DNA from 3 places in the Phyllobacterium sp. 0TCS1.6A genome. Region 1 is predicted to be linked to each of the others. Evidence: predicted binding sites of a transcription regulator. Region 1 holds the regulator's gene; each other region holds the start of a gene.
What was found. The regulator LexA, encoded in region 1, represses DNA repair genes until DNA is damaged. The targets are predictions, from matches to a motif close to TGTTCNNNNTGTGTTCNG.

Region 1 (5,395 bases):
GCGCCACCGAAAGAATGCTGAAGCGCACCGTATTCCAGACGGCATTCCACCAGGCCGGATCGACCAGCAGGCCGGAATAGATGGTGCGCCCGCTCTTCAGCTGAATCCACGAAAAATAGTTCTTGAAGCCGACCCATTTGGCGGCGCCCATATTGGTGAGGGAGGCGTCGGTAAAGGAGAAATAGATGGTGCGGATGAGAGGCCAGCCTGCAACCACGATCAGCGCGACGATCATCGGTATCAGGAATAATTGTGCGGCCCGCGCGCGTTGCCGCAATAGTTCGGAGCGCATGGCCAATTCAGAGCGCATGGTCGGTGCAGTCATATGCGCAGTCCCCGGTTGATCGACATATCGTCAGGCGTCGGCGCGGATGATTTTCAGGAGGTTGTGAAATCATTCGCGCCACGCCCTTTGCTGGAACGACTACCAGCTACCGCCCTGAAGTTCCGCCAGTTTTGCCTCGAGCAGTTCGAGGTTTTCGGCTGCGGTGCCATTGCCCGACAGCGTGTCGTGGACCGCGCTCCAGAACATCGACGAGACCTCGTTATATTTGACCTTGGTCGGAGCCGACGGACGCGGCACGGCCGTTTCGAACACCGGCTTCCAATTGCTGATCAATGGCTGCGCGGCGATGATTTCCTTGTCGTCATAGAGCGCCTTGATGGTGGGAAGATTTGAGAGGGCTATGGCCCGCTCCTTCTGCTGCTCGGGCGCCGAAAGGAACTTCACCAGCTTGATCGCCTCTTCCGGCGACTTGCTGTACTTGGAAACGGCTATGTTCCAGCCGCCAAGCGCGGCTGCGGACGACGCTCCTTCCTTGCCGGCCGGCAGGGGCACCACGTCGAATTTGCCCTTGATTGCGCTGTCCGGGCCATTGCCCAGCGCATAGGCATAGGGCCAGTTGCGCATGAACACGGAATTGCCGGTCTGCCAGACACCGCGACTTTCTTCCTCGGTATAGGCGAGCGCGCCACGCGGACTGATCGTATCGATCCAGCCCTTGGCGCGGTCGACGGCTGCCGCTGCGTCCGGATTGTTGATCGAGATGGTGCCATCGGTCTCGATGATCTGACCGCCACCCGAAGACTTGATCCATTCAAGCGCATTGCAGGTCAGCCCCTCATAGGCATTGCCCTGGAATACATAGCCGAACATTCCCTTGTTGCCGGCGGCCCGCTCGCCATCCTGTATTTCCTTGGCGGTCGCAGCCATCTCGTCCCAGGTCTTCGGCACCGGCTTCTTGTACTTTTCGAGGAGGTCCTTGCGGTAATAGAGCGCCGGCGCATCCGTATACATCGGCATGGCCACCAGCTTGCCATCGACGGTCTGGCTCTCGATGACGGATGGGAAGTGCTGTCCGATCACGTCCTTGAAGGCGTCGGTCAGGTCGAGAAACTGCTCTGCCAGCTGCGGCGCCCAGATGACGTCGGTGCGATAGACGTCGATATCGGTATTGCCGGCCGCCAGCCACAGCCGATACTGGCCGAACTGATCGGAACTATTGGCGGGCATCGCGACGATCTGGACCTTGTTGCCCGTCTCCTTTTCGAAGCGGTCGAGCTGGCTGCGCAGGAACTCGCGCCCATTGCCCGTATCGCCGGACACGATGGACAGATTGGCCGCATAGGCGCCCGAACTCAAAAGAGCCGTAACCAGCGCCCCGGCGAGAAATGATCCAAGCTTCATAATTCCTCCTCCTCGTTCAATGGCGCCACATCAGCGGCGCCCCTCCTCCAGTAGCGCCCGGATCCCTCCCAAAGCGCTTTGGAAAATAAGTGTCAAATTAGGTCCACAATGTCAAGATACCGCAAAACCACCTTGTGCAACAGAGAATTTGTCAACATAATTGCTTTATAGCGCTTTGGATTTTATTCAATCTGGCGTTGTATGCCAGTCGTCGCAATGGCCAGTCATCACAACGGGCCAGTCTTCGTAATGGGCCAGTCTTCGCAATGGAAATGTCGGAACGATCATATGAACCTCAAGGAATTGGCTGAACGGCTGGGACTGTCCCAGACCACCGTCAGCCGCGCATTGAACGGCTACCCGGAAGTCAGCGAGGCGACGCGCGAGCGCGTGACGAGGGCTGCCCTGCAGCACGGATACACCGCCAACGCCAATGCGCGCCGGCTGGCGATGGGCCGGGTCGGCGCCATCGGCATCATCATTCCGGCCGATTCCAGCCAGAGATTCGGACCGCACACCGCCGAATTCCTGGCCGGCCTGGCCGAACGCCTCTCCGCCCATGAGATCGATTTCCTGATCAGCCCGCTGATCAACAATGACGAGATCTCGGTCTATAAGCGCCTGATTTCGAGCAAACGCGTCGATGCCATCATCGTTTCGCACCCCGCACTCGTGGACGAGCGGATAACCATGCTGGCCAAGGCCGGCTTTCCCTTCGTGCTGCACGGCAGGACGGAAGCAGACGTTCCCCATTCCTGGCTCGACATCGACAATCAGGGCGCTTTCTACCAGGCGGCCTCGCATCTGCTCGATCTCGGCCACCGCCACATTGCCATGATCGACGGCCTCAAGGGCTTCACCTTCTCCGAACATCGCGAACTCGGATACCGGCAGGCTCATCTGGAGCGCGGCCTGCCCATCGATGAACGTCTCATCATTCATGACAGGTTTTCCGACGACATCGGCTTCGCCGAAACGCTGCGCCTCCTCTCCTGTGAACCGCAGCCGACCGGCATTATCGCAGGATCGATGATGACTGCGCTGGGCGTTTCACGCGCCATACGCGCCAAGGGCTACCAGGTCGGAAAGCAGGTTTCCCTCATCGCCCATGATGACGTCTTCCCCTATCTCAATGCCAGCAACATGGTGCCATCCATGACGACAACCCGCTCATCGATCCGCGCTGCCGGAACGAGGATCGCCGAGATGCTGATGTTGCAGCTCGACGGCGCCGCCGTGACAGCCATGCAGGAAGTCTGGCCGGTCGAACTGATCCTGCGCCAATCGAGCGGGCCACCCGTCCGTTAGCAGGCTATGGAAGCTGCTGCGAAGGCATGATGCTTCGCCAAAAGTAGCGAAAAATGTCCTATCGCCATGGCGTTCCATATAAATTTCCGCCACCTGGGCTTTTTCAACCACATATTAATCCTTGTGGAACACAACTGGAACATATAGTGTTTGTTCTGGTTTTGTTTTTCCGATTCCCTGGTGGAGGATCGCCAAATGCTCACGCGCAAGCAACATGAACTACTGCTGTTCATACATGATCGCCTGAAGGAAACGGGCATCCCCCCTTCCTTCGATGAAATGAAGGATGCGCTCGACCTTGCGTCGAAGTCCGGGATTCATCGGCTGATCTCGGCGCTCGAGGAGCGCGGCTTCATTCGCCGCCTTGCCAACAGGGCGCGGGCGCTCGAAGTGATCCGTCTTCCTGATTCGATCGCTCCGGGACTGAACGCCCAGCGCAAATTCTCGCCGAGCGTGATCGAGGGCAGCCTTGGCCGCACCGCCCCTGCGCCGCAACCCGCGCCGGACATCGGCAATATCGCGGCCAATATGGTCAGCATTCCGGTCATGGGACGCATCGCGGCCGGTGTGCCGATCGCGGCCATCCAGAACCAGACGAGCATGCTGACGCTGCCGCCCGACATGATCGGCAATGGCGAGCATTATGCCCTTGAGGTCAAGGGTGACTCGATGATCGAGGCGGGGATTTTCGACGGCGATACCGTCGTCATACGGCGCGGCAACACCGCAAATCCCGGCGAGATCGTCGTGGCCCTCGTCGATGATGAGGAGGCAACGCTGAAGCGCTTCCGTCGCAAGGGCGCGTCGATTGCACTCGAAGCGGCGAATCCTGCCTATGAGACGCGAATTTTCGGCCCCGATCGCGTTCAGGTTCAGGGCAAGCTCGTCGGGCTCATTCGGCGGTACTGACCACAGCCTGTACAGGCGGGCGTTTCGGCGGGCGCGGACGCTCCGCGATATTGCGTGCCGCCCGCGAATGAATTCGATAATTGTTCCATGGCCGGATGGGCCGCCCGATCGCATACTCTATCGATGCGAAAAAACCCGGCGCTGCTGCGGCGATCGCTCCCCGGGTGGGTTCGGTCGATTGGCGACGGTCTTCCGTCGATCGTTTGATTGCGGGCATTGGCCGAAACTCGGGCACTGGCCGAAGCTTGATGGTCGCTGCGCCAAAGAGCGCCAATTGCTGCCGCGTTACGGTGATGGGCGCATTCTTCACCTCGCAAGAGCGATAGGGGCCGGCGAAGGCCAGCACCATGATATCGCTTTCCATGCAAGCGGCCGCCATGGCCTCGGCCGAACGGACATGCGCCACCACGGCGCCATATCGCGGCTCCCTTGCGAGGCATAGCTCTGCGTTGCACTCGAACTGCGTGTCCTCCGCTGCCACGGCTGGTTTGGCCGGAACGATCACGGCCGATGTGGCATGGGCCTGTTGCCAGTTCTTGAGCGTAAAGCTTTCCGCGCCCGCCCTGTTGACGGCAAGGCGGCCGTCGGTCGCGCGCAGCGCCACCAGGCTCGCATTCTCGGAGATCATGATTTCCGGCGGCGGCGTCCAGACTGCCAGGGCTGCGGCCGCTGCAAAGAGCGGCAAGGCGAACAGGCGCAGACGCGTCGCCGGAAACAGCAATATGATCAGGCCGAGGCAGGCGAGGATCAGGCTTTGGCGGGGGACGAGACCGAAATTGCCCGGCGGAGAGTGACCTGAGACCATTTCGGCGACCATGATGACCATATCGATGCCGCGCTCCATGATGCCGAAGAAAAACCCGTCGAGATCGAATGGCATTGCCATGAGACCGATGACGCCGAATGGAATGACGAGCGTTGAAATCACCGGCAGCGCCAGCGCGTTGCCGATGAGCCCGAGCGGCGCCGTATTGTTGAAGTGATAGGCGGCGAAGATCGAACTCGCCGCCCCGGCGACCAGCGAGGTCAACGCGATTCCAATGACATACTGCGCCACCGCTTCCAGTGCGCGCCCCGCCGCCCCCGTCGGACGCCCCCGGCGCTTTGCCCTGCGGCTTCCCCACCAGCCGTAGAAGGCAATCAGCGCCGCCGTCGCCGAATAGGACATCTGGAAGCTCGGTCCCATGATTTCGTGCGGCGCCAGCGCGATCGTGACCATGGCGGCCAGGGCGAGATTGCGCATCGACAGCGCGGCACGGTCGACCAGCACCGCCAGCAGCATGATCGAGAGCATGATGAAACTGCGCTGTGCCGCGACGTCGGCGCCCGACAGGAGCAGATAGAAGGCGCTGCCGGCGAGCGCAGTGGCGGCCGCGAATTTCTTCACCGGATAGCGGGCTGCCACCCCCGGAAACAGCGCCAGGCTGGCCCTCAGCGTCGCCATGGTGGTCACGGCGACAAGCGCCATGTGGAAGCCGGATATCGACAGGA
Region 2 (5,395 bases), on a different contig from region 1:
CGCAATGACGATGACGGCGGGCGGCCGTGGCGGTTGCGTGGAGTTTGCATGGCTGGCCCCTCACCTGCGGGCGATCCATCCAAACGATATTCATGCAACGCTGGTGAAGATTGCGGCAACGTTGCTGCGTGCTTCGACAAGCGCAGCATGAGGGAGGTGGGGGTGATTGCAGGGCTGTGGCTTCTGCACGCTTTCAACCCCTCAACACCGGCCAAGGCATGAAACCTGCCGCTCCGGCACGGGCCCGATCCCCGGCACTATCCTGATGCCGCGCATATTTTTTCACCCCGCCCGGCATTTTTGATTTCACAGGCATTTGCTTTATGCTATGCGGACGCCGCTGCCCTTATAGCTCAGTTGGTAGAGCATCTGATTTGTAATCAGAGGGTCGGGAGTTCGAGTCTCTCTGGGGGCACCATTTTCAGCTTCTGTCCGTGGAAATCATCAACCACCTGCCCGGCGCCGCCGCTCAGCCCATATATTTCGGCAGGCCCGCGACCAGGGCGTCGATGGCGAGGCGCAGCTTCAGCGGCATGTGCGGCGTGCGCAGCCACAGCGCGTAATTCTCGAACACATATTCCGGCACGTCCGGCAGGAGGCGCACGAGCCTTCCCGCCCCAAGCTCCTGCCTGACCAGCCAGGACGGCAGCCAGGCCATGCCCATCCCGGCAATCGCCGCATCCATCACCGCCTCCAGATCGTCGAGCCGCATGCGGCATGGCGGCGACACCTCGAAGGGCGGCTGGTCCTTTTGCGGAAAGAGCCATGGATGAACCCAGCCCGGCCGGGCATAGAGAACGGCCCCGTTGCGGGCGAGATCGTCGCGATCGCGCGGCGCGCCATGGGTTTCGACATAGGCGGGCGAAGCGCAGACGACCATGCGGTGGCTGCCGAGGCGGCGGGCAATGAGGCCGGCCCTGTCCGTCAGCGTGCCGGTGCGCACGGCAAGATCGAACCCGCCCTCGGCGAGGTCGAGCACAGTGTCGGCAAAGGACAGGTCGAGTTCCAGATCCGCATGTTGCTGCGCCAGCGCCGTGAGCACGGGCGCGACGCATTTGCGCCCCAGCAAGGCCGGCATGGTGACCCGCAAGCGCCCGCGCGGCCTGGAAAGCTGCTCCGCCACCAGTGCATCCGCCGCCTCCGCCTCGGCGAGGACGATACGGCAACGTTCATAATAGGCACGGCCGAAATCCGTCAGGCTCTGGCGCCGCGTCGTGCGGTTGATCAGCCGCACGCCAAGGCGATCCTCAAGAAAGCGGATATGCTTGCCGACCATCGGCGCCGAAATGCCGAACGCCTCGGCCGCAGCGGCGAAAGACCCGGTTTCGGCCGATTTTACGAAGACTGCCATGCTCCCGAGCCGATCCATTCGATACTCCTGGTTCATACTGTAGTGAATGGAACTGCATTTATCATGATCCGGCCCCATGCCAAAGCTGATTAGGTTCAACTGGTTTGGAGTGGTCGCATGGCACGGGTGGTTCGTTTTCATGAATATGGTGGGCCGGAAGTCCTGCGCTTCGAGACTATGGCGGTCGCGGAGCCCGGTCCGGGCGAAATCCGCATCGCGGTACGGGCGCTCGGCCTCAATCGCGCCGAGGCTCTGATGCGCGCCGGCACCTATATCGAAAAGCCCGCCCTGCCATCGGGCCTGGGGCTGGAGGCATCCGGCGTCGTGCAGTCCATCGGGCCGGACGTGGCGGGTTTCGCGCCGGGCGACGCGGTCAGCATCATCCCGCCAATATCGATGGCGCGCTGGCCGGCCTATGGCGAAATCGTCACCTTCCCGGCCAGCCATGTGGTCAAGCATCCCGCCTCGCTTGGCTGGGAAGCGGCGGCCGCCTTGTGGATGTCGTTCCTCACCGCCTATGGCGCGCTTGTCGATATTGGCGGGCTGCGGCGCGGCGAATTCGTCGTCGTCACCGCCGCTTCCAGCAGCGTCGGGCTCGCGGCGATCCAGATCGCCAACATGATCGGCGCGATCCCCATTGCCACCACGCGCAGCTTTGCCAAGGCGCCCGCATTGCGCGCGGCAGGCGCGCCGCATGTCATCGCCTCCGGGGAGGAAGACCTTGCCGCGCGGCTGGAAGAAATCGCCGGGGCGAATGGCGTGCGGCTGGTGTTCGATGCGGTAGGCGGGCCGGATTTCGAGCCGCTCACGGCGGCGATGGCAAAGGGCGGCATGCTGATCGAATATGGCGGACTGAGCCCGCAGCCGACGCCTTTTCCGCTGTTCGACGTCCTTCGCAAATGCCTGAGCCTGCGCGGCTATCTCGTGCATGAAATCATCGCGGACCCGCAGCGGCTGCGCGCCGCCACCACCTTCATTCTGGATGGCCTGGCTGCCGGCAGGCTCGCTCCGGTCATTGCACGCACCTTCCCGTTCGACGAGATCGTGGAAGCGCACCGCTATCTCGAATCGAATGAACAGTTCGGCAAGGTGGTGGTGACGATTCCGCCCGGCAGCGATTGATGCTGAGCCAACCTTCCTCATGCTGAGCGGCTGGGGTGGATGGCGGGGGATAGATCTGCAAGGTTTCAGATCCTGGCTCCCTGCTTTTCTGCAATCAGTCCTCGACCTCCCTCAGCACGAGGGAGCTCGGGGCTTGGCCGCACTTATCCAACTTTTTTGGATTAACCGGCAGTTTGGGGATGAATTTTGGGCCTCAAAAGAATCTTTTGCGGGAAGAACTCCCTGCAAGCTGCTGATTTTCCTTGCGGTGAGCGCGAAACGACCCGCCAAAATGCGGTGGGATGAATGGAAACTTATCCCACCACTTTGAAACCGGTGTATTTTGTACAAATCCTTTCCAGTGGGGAGCAGCTTCCGGAGCTGTTTCGACAAGCTGGGAGAGGATGGCGTTGCTGGGATATCGGAAGTGACAACCCCGATTGACCGGCAAACTGCAAAAGGAAACGGAGGTAGCGCTCATGTTTCCGGGTTGTTGCGTCTGACAAGCGTGACAATGGCAGGCAAAGACGTCGCGGGCGGTCTTCGGACCTCGACCCTGATACCATACTGACGCGCTGAAGACCGCCCGTCTCCCCCCATTTCAATGACCAGACGCGATTTTCGCGGGCGTGGTGCGGGTTTTCTGTATTTAATCCCTGCATCACACCAAGTGCCTCATGCTGAGCCCCCACTCCCTCATGCTGAGCCCCACCTCCCTCATGCTGAGCCCGTCGAAGCACGCACTATTTCGATGCAGCACTAAAGGGACTGCATCACCGTTGCAGCGCCCTTCGACAAGCTCAGGATGAGGGAGAGTAGAGTTTTGCAGGGTTCTAGTTCTGCAAGCTTTCAGACCCAAGCTCCCAACCTTCCCGCCATCTAATTAATCCCCTCATGCTGAGCCTGTCGAAGCACGCACGATGCTTTTGCAGCGCTCCAAAGAAGGACTGCATCACCGTTGCTGCGCCCTTCGACAGGCTCAGGATGAGGGAGAGTAGAGTTTTGCAGGGTTCTAGTTCTACAAGGTTTCAGACCCAAGCTCCCAACCTTCCCGCCATCAAATTAATCCCCTCGTGCTGAGCCAACCTCCCTCATGCTGAGCCTGGTGAGCCTGCCGAACCACGAAGCACGCACGATGCTTTTGCATCAATAAGGGGGTTTTGCAGCCGTGCTACGGTTTGACGAGGCCTCCGTGATAGTCCAGCCGATAGACCTCCCTGTCCCCGACGTAAATGCGCTCGATGCCGACGAACTGCCCGATAGTCTCGTCGCTGTCGTCGACGTAGCGGTACTGTCCGACGACATATTCAAACGCACCGAGGAACCTGCCGAGCCGGTACAGGGCCGACAGCGACTCCTTGATGATCGCACCGGCGACAGTCGCGTCGATCATTTCGGGATCGAGGATGCGACCGTAATAATTCATGGCCCATACCGGTTCGTCATCTTTCCACACGACCTCCTGTCCGAGAAAATCGGTACCGCCAAAATAGCTGTCCAGATAGCGCCAGGAACCACGGTCGTAACCGATATCATGTGCCGCTGGGCGACATGCCGGTGAAGGACTGCCGCCTCCGACATAAGTCGCCGATTTCGCTTCGAGAATAAACGCCTGCAGGCCATCCATGATAGACTCCCATGAGAACATATCGCGAACATTGCATGGTTCTGCACAGCTGCCAAGGGGCGGTCGTGCTTCGACAGGCTCGGCATGCGGGAGATCGCCTCCGCATGAGGGAAATTAGGCCCCGGGCGACCAGCGCCAAGCATGTTCTTTGCCAGATGCCGTGTGACATGCTAGCCCTTGTGCCGACACGTCGCAGCAAGCAGGCATTCCATGAACCGGAAAGTTCAATCTCTCGCTTTTTTATCTTCCGGCACGCCGGAATCCGACCTCGCAATGCAGGAACTGACGGCGATCTACGGCCAGGCCGAGGCGCGCGATGCCGATGTGATCGTGGCGCTGGGCGGCGATGGCTTCATGCTGCAGACGCTGCAGAACTACATGAACCAGGGCAAGATGATCTATGGCATGAACCGCGGTTCGGTCGGTTTCCTGATGAACGAATTCGACAGCGAGGGGCTGCGGGAGCGCGTCGAGGCGGCGCATTCCGAGACGATCCGCCCGCTGAAGATGACGACGGAATCGGTCGAGGACGGCAGCGTCACCGCCTTTGCGCTGAACGAAGTGTCGTTGCTGCGCCAGTCATACCAGGCGGCGAAGCTGCGGATCACGGTCGATGGCAAGGTCCGGCTGGAGGAGCTGATCTGCGACGGCGTCATGGTGGCGACGCCGGCCGGCTCCACCGCCTATAATCTCTCCGCCCAGGGGCCGATCCTGCCGCTCGACGCCAAGCTGCTGGCGCTTACGCCCGTCTCCGCATTCCGTCCGCGGCGCTGGCGCGGCGCGCTGCTGCCCAACCGCGTCACCGTGCGCTTCGATGTGCTCGAACCGGAAAAACGCCCGGTCAACGCCGTCGCCGACCATACGGAAGTAAAGTCGGTCCTGTCGGTCACGGTGCAAGAATCCTCGCAGCTGCGCGCAACTATTCTGTTTGACAAAAATCATTCGTGGAACGAGCGAATTCTCAAGGAGCAGTTCCTTTATTGACACGCTGCGAATAAAATCACGGATAAATGAAACGAACTCTTGAATGTGACTGGCCGAAAGAGTTGACTTTTGCTGGCATGCGCCGTAACGCCATGCGAAGCAACACTGCGCAATTCACGCTGCCGGAAGCTTTTTACGGATGACGGTTTGTGCGGCAATGACTGCAGATAGAAAGTTAAACCTCCATTGACCACCTTTGCTGATCTGGGCCTTTCGTCGAAAGTGCTCGATGCTGTAGAAGCAGCAGGATATACAATTCCAACGCCGATTCAGGCAGGCGCCATTCCGCACGCCCTGCAGCGCAAGGATGTTCTCGGCATCGCCCAGACCGG
Region 3 (5,395 bases), on a different contig from region 1:
GGAACGGTCATCGCCGCCTGGATGATGGCGCCGGCCACCGTGCTTCGCACCCTGCTGCCGGGCTGGCCGGCCGTCACGGCGGCGCTGGGCCTTGCGCTCTACGCCATGATCATGGTGCTGACCTACAGGCTGACGCACATCGTGCTGAAGAAGTCCTATGCCTATTCGGCGGCGTTCTTCATCGCCTTGATGGTCGGTTCGCTGTTTCTGATGCTGCTGCTTCAGACCGCATTGGACATATCGGCGCCGGAAGCGGTGACCATCGGATAATCCACGCCGATGAGATAGAGCCCATAGGGCGGCGCGACCGGGCCACATGCCTTCCGGTCCCTGGCGTCGAGCGCCGCCGTCACGTCGTCTGCGCTCCAGCGCCCGCATCCGACTTCGTGCAGGGTGCCTGCAAATGATCGTATCTGATTGTGCAGGAAGGATCGCGCCGACGCTCTTATTTCGACGATTTCGCCATGTCGCTCCACCGTCAGAAGGTCGAGTGTCTTGACCGGGCTCTTTGCCTGGCACTGCGTGGCGCGGAACGTGGTGAAATCATGCGTGCCCACCAGCCGCTGGGCGGCTTCGTGCATCGCCGCCTCATCCAGTGGCTTCTTCACCCACCAGGCGCGGTTGGCTTCGAGCGGCGCGGGCGGGCGCCGGTTGATCATCCGGTAAAGATAGTGCCGCCCGAGCGCCGAGAATCGCGAATCGAAGCTTGCCGGCACCCGCTCCACATTGATGATGCTGACGGCCTCGCCGGCGACGACGAGATGCGCATTCAGCGCTTCCCGCACCTTGGAGGCGCTCCAGTCCCTGGAAAGGTCCATATGCGCTACCTGCGCGGTAGCGTGGACGCCTGAATCCGTGCGGCCGGCCGCGCCGATGGAGAGTTTCTCGCCGCAGAACCTGAAAACGGCAAGTTCGATCGCGGCCTGTACGGTATGGCCGTTTTCCTGGCGCTGCCAGCCGGCATAGGGCGTGCCGTCATACTCGACCGTGAGCTTGTAGCGCGGCATGGCGATCAGCGGTTCATGGGAGCCGCGTCCCCTGTGCGATCTTCGCCCCGCGCTGAAACTCCTGGCTGTCCATGGTCTTGCCGCCGGCGCGCTGCAACGAACGCAGCCGGACCGCGCCTTCGCCGCAGGCGATGCGCAGTTCGGCGTCGAGGACAGTGCCGGGTGCTCCGACGCCCGTCGCCAGTACCGAACGCAGCAGTTTCACGCGTTCGAGATCGTCGCCGATCTCCATCTCGCACCAGGCGCCCGGAAAGGGCGCAAGGCCGCGAATGCGATTATGGATATCGATGGCGGGCTGGCTCCAGTCGATCCGGGTTTCGACCTTGGTGATCTTGGCGGCGTAGGTAACGCCATCTTCGTCTTGCGGCGTCAGCGTCAGGCTGTCGCGCTCCAGCGCCGCGAGGGCGCGCACCATGAGATCGGCGCCGGACATGCTCAACTGGTCGTGCAATTCCCCCGCCGTCATGTCGGCGGTGATCTTGAGCTTTTCGGCCATGGCGACCGGCCCCGTGTCGAGGCCCTCATCCATCTTCATCACCATGATGCCGGTTTCGCTGTCTCCGGCCATGATGGCGCGCTGGATGGGAGCGGCGCCGCGCCAACGCGGCAAAAGCGAGGCATGGGCATTGTAGCAACCCAGTCTGGTGCCTTCGAGAATCGGCTTCGGCAGGATCAGCCCATAGGCGACGACGACCGCCACGTCCGCGCCGAGATCGGCGAAGGCCTGCTGCTCCTCCGGGTCCTTCAGGCTTTTCGGCGTGCGAACCTCGATGCCGAACTGTTCGGCATTGCGATGGACCGGGGAGGGGGTGAGCTCAAGCCCACGGCGCCCCGCCGGTCGCGGCGGCTGGCTGTAAACCGCAACGATTTCATGACCCTGGCCGATAAGGGCGTTGAGGATGGGAACGGCGAAATCCGGCGTTCCCATGAAGACGATGCGCAAGCTCATCGCCTATACCGCCAACTTGCTCGGCGGACGGTCCTTGGCCAGCTTCCTGAATTTCTTGACCACCATCTCGCGCTTCAGCCGGGATATGTGATCGATGAACAGCACGCCGTTCAGATGGTCCATCTCGTGCTGCAGGCAGGTGGCGAGAAGGTCATCCGCCTCCACCTCGTGCTTCTTCCCGTCAAGATCGAGATAGCTGACGCGAACCTGCTTCGGCCTTTCGACCTCGGCATAATAATCGGGAATCGACAGGCAGCCCTCCTCATAGACATTGCGTTCATCGCTGGAGGAGAGCACTTCCGGATTGATGAATATCTGCGGCGCCTTCGGCTCGTCTTCCTTGGCAAGGTCGATAACGAGCATCCTCAGCGGCACGCCGACCTGGATCGCCGCGAGCCCAATTCCCGGCGCGTCATACATCGTGTCGAGCATATCCTGCGAAAACTTGCGCAGGTCCGCATCGAAATGCTCCACCGGCTTGGACGTCTGGCGTAGCAGCGGGTCGGGCAGGATTATGAGTGGTTTGATAGACATGTCATTCACCTAATATCTGGACTTTGGCGCGTCAATCCGAGGCAAGCGGCAATTGCGAAAATGTTCTTGTTTTGATCTCACATTTGCCGGCCGAATCGTATAGTCTCCAGCCATGGAACCATCGAACGCTTTGAATCAGACCTTTTTTCAGCTGGGGGCGACATCCGTTTCCGTGGGCGCGGCGCTGGTCGCGGCTGCGGCGGTCATGCTGCTCGTCATCATCATAGCCTGTATCATCGTTCAGCGATCGGCAAAGGCCAGGCTTATCGCCGAAATACAGGCCGAGGACCGTGCGCGCGACGCCGAGGCCAGGATGAGCGAAATACTCAAGAGCCAGGCGGAAATGCAGGGCCGGATGCAGACGATGGCCGAGCTTTTCGGCTCGCGACAATCCGAATTGAACCAGTCCATCCGCGAAAGGCTCGACGGGATGACCGTGCGCATCGGCAATACCATGACGGAGCAGACCAAATCGACCCACGAGAATCTCGCCCGGCTGCAGGAGCGTCTGGCCGTCATCGACACGGCGCAGAACAATATCCAGTCGCTGGCGGGGCAGGTGGTGCAGTTGCAGGCGATCCTCGCCAACAAGCAGACCCGCGGTGCTTTCGGCCAGGCGCGCATGGAGGCGATCATCGCCGATGGCCTGCCGCAGGGCGCCTATGAGTTCCAGGCGACGCTGAGCAATGGCAGCAGGCCGGATTGCCTGGTGCGCATGCCCAATGGAGCGCCGAGCCTCGTCATCGATGCGAAGTTTCCGCTGGAGGCCTGGAACGCCATCCGGGCAGCTGAATCCGCCGAGGAGAAGCGCGATGCGGCGAGCCGGTTCAAGCGCGACCTCGAGGTTCACATTCGCGATGTCGCCGACAAATATCTTCTGAACGGCGAGACGCAGGACACCGCCTTTCTGTTCGTGCCCTCGGAATCGATATTCGGCGAAATCCATGAGAATTTCGAAGCGATCGTGCAGCGGGCGCATCGCTCGCGGATCGTCATCGTTTCGCCCTCCCTGCTGATGCTGTCGATCCAGGTGATCCAGGCCGTGTTGAAGGATGTGCGGATGCGCGAACAGGCGCATCTCATCCAGAAGGAGGTCGTCAGGCTGATGGAGGATGTGGGCCGGCTCGACGATCGGGTGCGCAAGCTGCAGGGGCATTTCGGCCAGGCGAGCAAGGATATAGACGATATTCTCGTCTCTTCCAGCAAGGTGACGAAGCGCGGCCAGAAGATCGAGGCGCTGGAGCTGGCCGAAGCGCCCGCCGACAGTGCCGCGGTCGAAACATCGCGATCGGCCGCTTCGGCGACAGGCCAGCTGAGGCTGCGCGTGGTCGAGGGCGACGACTGATTACTATCCGGCTTCGATGATCTTGCGGCGGCTCTCCCAGGTGCCGGTCGTTTGCGGCTTGACGAACAGCGTGACGATATCCGGATTGGCGGTTCTCAGCGCGGTCTCGATCCTTTGGACGCAGGCCTCGATTTCCGGCGCCGGCATGTGATCCTCGAACTCGACGCTCAGGCCGGCAACGATCTGCCGCGGCCCCATATGGACGGTCAGCACGCCGTTCGCCGTCTGCACGGCGGGATCGCGGTTCGCTATGTCGAGTATCTGCTGCTCCACCTCCGGGAGCGCGGCTTCGCCCATGAGCAGGCCCTTGGTCTCGCGTGCAAGGAAGATCGCCGTAGCGGCCAGTATGATCGAGATGGCCACGGATGCGACGCCGTCGAGTTCGGGCATGTTCAGAAGCTGGGCAGCCGAAATGCCGATGAAGGCGACGATCAACCCGAGCAGGGCGGCCGTATCCTCGAACAGGACGGTGAAAACGCTCGGGTCCTTGCTCTCGCGCACTGCCTCGACATAGCCGAGATCGCCCTTCGCCTGCCTGAATTCCTTGAGGGCGATATACCAGGAAGTGCCCTCGAAGAGCATCGCAAATCCCAGCACCACATAATTGATCAAGGGGTTCTCGACGGGCTCCGGCTCGAGAATATGCATGAGCCCCTCATAGAAGGACACACCGGCGCCGACAGCGAATACCAGCAGCGCCACGACGAAGCTCCAGAAATAGAGTTCACGCCCATGCCCCAGCGGATGCGACGTGTCGGCCGGTTTCGCCGCGCGCCTCAGGCCATAGAGCAGCAATCCGCCATTGCCGGTATCGACGAGCGAATGCACGCCCTCCGAAAGCATGGCGGAACTGCCGGTGAAGAGAGCGGCGATGAATTTGGTGGCGGCAATGAGCAGGTTGCCGAGGATCGCCGCATAGATGACTTTCCTGGAACCGGCATGTGCCGCTGCTGATCGTGATGCCATGTGAGGTCCCCCTGCTTGCTGTTGTGAACGCCGTGTCTGCGACAAGGTTCCGGCAGATTAGCCTGTTCGCGACCTAGCGGGGCGACGGCCCATAGGCTAATCCTGCAATAAAAAAACGCAGGTCACCATGATTCAATCTCCCCAAGAAGAAGCAATCTTTCTCGGCATTGATACGGGCGGCACCTATACCGATGCGGTGCTCTGGTCCCAGGCGCTCGGTGTGATCGCCAAGGCGAAGGCATTGACGACCCGCCATGACCTGAGCGTCGGCATATCCGGTGCGGTGGATCGCATCATGGCGGAAGCTTCAGTCGATCCCGCGGACATCAGGCTTGTTTCCATGTCGACCACCCTTGCGACCAATGCCCTCGTCGAAGGGCAGGGCGGGCGGATTTGCCTCGTCATGGTCGGGTTTTCGCAATCGGACCTTGAAAAAGCCGATCTGAAATCGGCGCTCGGCTCCGATCCTGTCATCTTCGTGCCGGGCGGCCATGACGTCTATGGCAGGCCCCAGCCGTTCGATTGTACGGAACTCGAGAAACTGCTGCCATCGTTGAGCCAGGAGGTCACCGGCTTTGCCGTCTGCGCCTATTT

Region 2: the regulator LexA is predicted to act here: its motif matches at 4,093-4,110, upstream of OSJ75_RS13915 (DUF5680 domain-containing protein).
Region 3: the regulator LexA is predicted to act here: its motif matches at 2,552-2,569, upstream of OSJ75_RS17125 (DNA recombination protein RmuC).

What each region holds. Positions count from the first base shown of each region.
Region 1 covers NZ_JAPMAB010000001.1:791,487-796,881, reverse strand. The annotation lists gene OSJ75_RS03830 (carbohydrate ABC transporter permease) at 1-325, opposite strand, end outside; gene OSJ75_RS03825 (ABC transporter substrate-binding protein) at 425-1,687, opposite strand; gene OSJ75_RS03820 (substrate-binding domain-containing protein) at 1,976-2,995, shown strand; gene lexA (transcriptional repressor LexA) at 3,191-3,904, shown strand; gene OSJ75_RS03810 (ComEC/Rec2 family competence protein) at 3,888-5,395, opposite strand, start outside.
Region 2 covers NZ_JAPMAB010000006.1:41,616-47,010, reverse strand. The annotation lists tRNA gene OSJ75_RS13930 (tRNA-Thr) at 343-418, shown strand; gene OSJ75_RS13925 (LysR family transcriptional regulator) at 470-1,369, opposite strand; gene OSJ75_RS13920 (zinc-dependent alcohol dehydrogenase family protein) at 1,469-2,473, shown strand; gene OSJ75_RS13915 (DUF5680 domain-containing protein) at 3,624-4,079, opposite strand; gene OSJ75_RS13910 (NAD kinase) at 4,290-5,063, shown strand; partial or broken gene OSJ75_RS13905 (DEAD/DEAH box helicase) at 5,250-5,395, shown strand, end outside.
Region 3 covers NZ_JAPMAB010000008.1:119,099-124,493, forward strand. The annotation lists gene OSJ75_RS17105 (hypothetical protein) at 1-270, shown strand, start outside; gene truA (tRNA pseudouridine(38-40) synthase TruA) at 222-1,007, opposite strand; gene fmt (methionyl-tRNA formyltransferase) at 1,021-1,950, opposite strand; gene def (peptide deformylase) at 1,960-2,490, opposite strand; gene OSJ75_RS17125 (DNA recombination protein RmuC) at 2,603-3,835, shown strand; gene OSJ75_RS17130 (cation diffusion facilitator family transporter) at 3,839-4,801, opposite strand; gene OSJ75_RS17135 (hydantoinase/oxoprolinase family protein) at 4,929-5,395, shown strand, end outside.